Linked DNA regions of Prochlorococcus marinus XMU1402. The protein of the gene in region 2 interacts with the protein of the main gene of each other region in a pairwise test. Links are inferred from orthologs where the notes say so. Each region holds a gene or a part of one and is shown on either strand. Other genes may lie near its edges.

The links.
Region 1: the proteins of tsaE (region 2) and rlmB interact in binary tests that used the Escherichia coli proteins (3 or more experiments, as listed by UniProt). The link is inferred for Prochlorococcus marinus XMU1402 from one-to-one orthologs.

Annotation. Positions count from the first base shown.
Region 1 is NZ_JAAORD010000001.1:800,657-803,554, reverse strand. The notes cover bases 134-2,895. They hold rlmB (23S rRNA (guanosine(2251)-2'-O)-methyltransferase RlmB), read right to left. Parts: upstream 2,138-2,895; coding sequence 1,130-2,137; downstream 134-1,129. Other genes in these bases: HA141_RS04585 (STAS domain-containing protein), read right to left, coding at 2,537-2,895; HA141_RS04590 (ribonuclease III domain-containing protein), read right to left, coding at 2,142-2,540; HA141_RS04600 (DUF1816 domain-containing protein), read right to left, coding at 771-986; gatA (Asp-tRNA(Asn)/Glu-tRNA(Gln) amidotransferase subunit GatA), read right to left, coding at 134-742. Outside these bases: more of gatA, read right to left, coding at 1-133; more of HA141_RS04585, read right to left, coding at 2,896-2,898. UniProt on the Escherichia coli protein: Specifically methylates the ribose of guanosine 2251 in 23S rRNA.
Region 2 is NZ_JAAORD010000002.1:528,045-530,934, reverse strand. What follows is about bases 25-2,778. They hold tsaE (tRNA (adenosine(37)-N6)-threonylcarbamoyltransferase complex ATPase subunit type 1 TsaE), read right to left. Parts: upstream 1,744-2,778; coding sequence 1,306-1,743; downstream 25-1,305. Other genes in these bases: ahcY (adenosylhomocysteinase), read left to right, coding at 1,795-2,778; HA141_RS09155 (carbohydrate kinase family protein), read left to right, coding at 350-1,348; HA141_RS09160 (alpha/beta fold hydrolase), read right to left, coding at 25-260. Also shown: more of HA141_RS09160, read right to left, coding at 1-24; more of ahcY, read left to right, coding at 2,779-2,890. UniProt on the Escherichia coli protein: Required for the formation of a threonylcarbamoyl group on adenosine at position 37 (t(6)A37) in tRNAs that read codons beginning with adenine.

The DNA.
Region 1 (2,898 bases), on a different replicon or contig from region 2:
TTAAATCATTCAGATAATTTGGTACCGGTTTATCAAGACATGTTGAATCTAAGGGATCTTTACCAGATATTGAATAAAGAATTTCAGCGGCATCAGAGACAGTATTTGTAATTGGGCCAATTTGATCGAGAGAGCTAGCAAATGCTACTAATCCCCATCTACTTACTCTGCCATAGGTAGGCTTGAGCCCAACAACTCCACAAAAAGAGGCTGGTTGTCTTATTGAACCTCCAGTATCAGAGCCTATAGCAGCGGCAGATAATCCAGCAGCAACTGAAGCAGCACTGCCTCCTGAACTACCACCAGGAACTCTATTAATATCCCAAGGATTCGAAGTAACTCCAAAGAAAGAAGTCTCTGTTGAACTACCCATTGCAAATTCGTCCAAATTTGTTTTACCTAAACAAATACCTCCTGAAGACCATAATTTACTTGATGCTGTAGATTCATAAGGTGCAACAAAGCTTTCGAGCATTTTACTTGCACAAGTAGTTAGGACTCCCTTAGTGCAAATATTATCCTTAATTGCTATCGGGATTCCTGCAAGAGGAGGAAGTATTTCTCCATTTTGAATTAATTTATCTATATATTCAGCTTGTATGATTGCATTATCTTTTGTAGTACATATATAAGAATTAATTTTGGGGTCTTTGGAATCGATTTTTAAAAAAAAATCATTAATTAATTCTTTAACAGAAGCATTTTTATTATTAATTTCCTTTCTTAAAGAATTAAAATTCATTTCTCAACTTTTTATCAAAATATAATTATCAAAAGGTTAATGGTTCATCTTTTTTGCAACGAACTAGACTATGTTTAATTTCAGTAGAGCCTTCATCAGTAAGGTCTTTCATAAATGAAGACATATTATCTTTTAAGCTTTTTTTTGTAAGAAAAGGACCATACCAGTAGGTGGTATTAGGATTTTCTGTCTCAATTTTAGCCCACCAAGCTAATCCAAGTTTGTTTCCAAAATTTCTAATCAATTTTTTAGATCTTTGTAGATCGTAAATTCTTGTTAAATTCTATACAATTTTGTAGTTAAAATTCAATAAATTTCTATTAATTATATAAATGTATTGAAACAACCATATTTTAATGAGTATAAAAAGTAGTAACTTTTAAAAATTTATTTACAGGTTAAGTGAAATATTGAAATTGCAGCAGCGACTGAGGCGTTTAAACTTGATGTTTTACCTTTAAGAGGAATGCTTAATAGAAAATCACATTTTTTTTGAGTAAGTAAAGAAATTCCTTTATCTTCAGCTCCTACTATTAATACTAAAGGGGGTTTTTCATTAAACTTTGAAAGCGATAATTTAGCATCTCCAGATAATCCTACAACAAGAAAGCCTTTTTGCTTTAGCTGTTCAAGTGCCCTATTTAAATTAACAACTCTACTTACTGGTAAGTGTTCCAAGGCTCCTGCTGCTACTTTGGCAACTGTTCCAGTTAAGCCTGCAGATCTTCTTTGAGGAATGATAATACCATTGCAATTAAAGGCCTCTGCTGATCTAATAATTGCACCAAGATTATGTGGGTCAGTAATACCATCTATGGCAAGAATAATAGGATTTGAAGTTTCCTTTTTAGAAAAATCAATTAAATTTTCTAGTGATATTGTTTTAGAACATGCCAACTGCAATGCAATACCTTGATGTGAAGCACCACATGTCAATTGTGAAAGTCTGCTCCAAGAAACTTCTTCGATAAGGACACCTCTAGATTTAAAATCCTTGAGTAAAATGTAAAACTTCTCTGAAGAAAAGATTTCTGAAGTACACCAAATCCTATTAATATATCTTTCATTAGTAAGGGCTTCAAAAACAGAATGCTTTCCCCATATCCAATCATCAAAATTTCTTTTATTTGCTGTCCCTTCAAAAATATCGGAAGCTTTATAAGGCGATTCAGAAATATATTTGGGTATTGGCTTTCTATTGCTTAAAGATGAATAATTACTTTTATTTTTATAACTTACATTTATATTATTAGTGCTCTTTTCAGAAGAATTTTTCAAAAATTTGTTATTTCTTTTTGAAGAATTTTTATTTTTAGAGTAAAAATCAGAATTAGAATTTTTCTTGTTTGGTTTACTATTTTTTCCAGAAAAATTATTTTTAGATGAGTATTTCATTAATTCATTTAATTTTAATTTCAAGATACTTAAAAAGGGTTGATAATCTTTGAGGATCTTTTAGAAATAGCCAACCAATAAGAGTTTCAAAACCAGTTGCTCTTGAGTATATGGTCGGGTCTGACGATTTTGGGTATCTCTTAGTTTTATTTCTAGCACGTCTAATTAAATCGATTTCATTTGCATTCAATAAATGTTCAATTTGACTTAAAGAATTTGATTGAGATTTTGCTTTTACTTCGTTTACAACTGATAAATGGAGTTCTTTTGATTTCAAAGGAAAATGAACATATCTTAGTCTTTGATGAAGTTCCCATACTGAATCACCCAGCCAAGCAAGTTGAATAACACCTATTTCTTCAGGATTACCATATGGAACCAAGTTTTGAATCCAATAATTCAATTTTTTAAATAAGTTAAGGCATCTTCAAGACACGACTTTAAATTTAGAAAGTCGCCCAAACGAACAAGTTTAATTGTTTGAGCAACTCTAGAATTACCAACAATTGAAAAACCTAATTTTAACTTTTTACATTCTTTAGCCGTCTGAACAAGAGCTCCAAGTCCCGATGAATCTAGAAAATCAATTTTTGTAAGATCAATAACGAATGGATACTCATTTTTTAAATTATTACTAACAAAATTTTTAAATTGTTTTTCTGAGAAGGCATCAAGTTGGCCTTTAAAAGTAAAAACAATAATATTTGTTCTTAAATCAATGTTTCCTCTAAGAGAAACCGTTAACTTCTGAAAATCTTCTA
Region 2 (2,890 bases):
TTAATTGAGCTTGCTTTATAAGGTTCGTAATTTAATAAAGCACTTGGCTGACTGCTTTTTCCAAATCCTAATAAGTCAATTGCGTAGCAGTTAGAAAATTTACCAAGAAAATCTTGATTATGTCTCCAGTGGTTTTTTGATGCCCCAAATCCATGAACTAATAAAATTTTAATATCTTTTTCAGAAGTAGATTCTTTTGATAGAGACCATGAAATTTCCCAATTTTCCCATTTCCAAGTTTCAGATTTATTTAAAGACACAAATAATATTCTTTTAATTAAACTTTAATTCAAAAAAAAATTATTCGTTTTTAATAAATTATTCTAAGTTAAGAAAAAGCGCTAATTTTATGAAAAGGGAAAAGGTCATATGCATAGGAGAGGCTTTAATAGACAGAATTAGAAATAAATCAAATCAGGGATTTACAGATTTTTTGGGAGGTGCTCCGGCGAATGTTGCTTGTGCATTAAGAAAATTAAAAATAGATTCAACATTTATAGGAAGTTTGGGTAATGATGATTATGGAAAAAAATTTATTACTCAATTTAATGAATTAGACGTTAATTTAGATTTCTTGCAATTAGATAATGATTCAGCTACTCGCGTGGTTAATGTAGATAGAGATCAATTTGGAGATCGTTTTTTTTCAGGCTTTGAGCAAAGTCCTCATTCATGCTTTGCAGATGAAGTTCTAAGTAAGAAATTAATCGAAAAAGAAATTTTAAATTTGGATAAATCTTTTCTGGAAACAAAATATTTGGTTACAGGAACGATCTTATTATCATCTCCAAGATCAGCTGAGACTATTTTTTTTCTTCTTGAACAGGCTAAAAAATTGGGAGTCAAAGTAGTTATTGATTTGAATTGGAGAGAGGTCTTTTGGGATCATTCAAGTTTTTCATCAGAAATTAGTAAAGCGGCTAGAGTTAATTTAATCAAGAACTTTTTAAATCATGCAAATGTTTTAAAACTTGCTAAGGAGGAAGCAACTTTGTTCTTTGAGGATGAAAATCCCTTGCTAATTTCTCAACAATTGTCTAATAGGCCAGATGTAATAATAACTGATGGGAAAAACCCCGTTTCATGGTACATCAATAGATTCCAGGGAATTACCGAAAACCCAACTTCACAAAAAATTGTTGATACAACTGGGGCAGGCGATGCTTTTCTAGCTGGCTTAATTTCAAAATTAATTTCTTCTGGCTACCCTTCAAATAAACTAGAGGTTGAAGATTGCATTAAGTTCGCAGGTGTTTGTGGATTATTGACTTGTCTTGGTGAAGGCGCCATTGAGCAACAGCCCGATTATGAGAAGGTTAATAAATTTTTTGGATCTCTTATTTCGTAGTTTCTTCCATAATTTTTTGCGTAACTAATTTCTACTTTCCAGAAATTATCAATAACTGGTTCTATTAATTCTGGCCATTCAATTACTAAAATTGCCTGTTTTTGCATTGCCTCTTCTTCTTCTGAAAAAAAAACTTCTCTTGCTGAAGAAACATTTTCTAATCTGTATAAATCAAGGTGAATTAGTGGAATTTTTCCTGAGTTATAGTGATGCGATAAAGCAAATGTAGGGCTTGTAATTTCCTCAGAGATTGATAGGCCTTTAGCAATCCCTTGAACAAATGAAGTTTTTCCAGCTCCAATAGGACCCTGTAATAAAACAATCGATTGGGGATTTAATTTGTGTGAAATTTTTTTTCCTAAATTTAAAGTTTCTTCTAAATTCTCAACAAACACAAAATTACTCAAAAATCATTTATAGTTTAGTAGAAAAAGTATTTACAAGATATGGTTATCGCAAATTCACTTAAGACCTCTACACCTGATTACGTAATTGCTGATATCTCTTTATCAGATTTTGGTCGCAAAGAAATTAAAATTGCCGAAACAGAAATGCCAGGATTAATGGCGCTAAGAGATAAATATAAATCTGAAAAACCACTAAAAGGTGCAAAAATAGCTGGAAGCCTTCATATGACTATTCAGACAGCAGTATTAATAGAAACTCTTGTTGATCTTGGCGCAGAAGTGAAATGGGCTTCATGCAATATTTTTTCAACTCAAGATCATGCTGCTGCAGCTATCGCAGATCAAGGAATTTCTGTATATGCAAAAAAAGGTGAGACTCTCGATGAATATTGGCAGTATACTCACTACATTCTTGATTGGGGCTCCGACTCTCCGAATATGATTCTTGATGATGGGGGAGACGCAACTGGATTATTGATACTTGGTATTAAAGCAGAAAAAGACTTATCTGTTTTAAATAATCCTGGTAATGAAGAAGAAATTGCTTTATTCAAATCTATAAAATACAAGTTGGAAAATGATAGTAACTTTTATTCTAGAATTAAGAGTAATATTATTGGCGTCACTGAAGAAACTACAACTGGAGTTGCAAGACTTTATCAACTGCAAAAGCAAAATGCTCTACCTTTTCCTGCTATTAACGTTAATGATTCAGTAACTAAGAGCAAATTTGATAATCTATATGGCTGCCGAGAATCTTTAGTTGATAGCATAAAGCGTGCTACTGACGTGATGATTGCTGGGAAAGTTGCTTTAGTAATGGGTTTTGGTGACGTAGGTAAAGGCTCAGCCCAGTCTTTAAGAGGACTTGGTGCAATTGTAAAAGTTGCTGAAGTTGATCCAATTTGTGCTCTTCAAGCGGCAATGGAAGGTTTTAGCGTCGTTACATTGGACGATGTTGTGGAGGATATAGATATATTTGTTACGGCAACTGGGAACTATCAGGTAATAAAAAACGAGAATCTTGTCAAGATGAAAGATGAGGCCATAGTTTGTAATATTGGCCATTTCGATAATGAAATTGATGTGGCTTCATTGAAAGATTATCCATGGGAGAATATTAAGCCACAGGTTG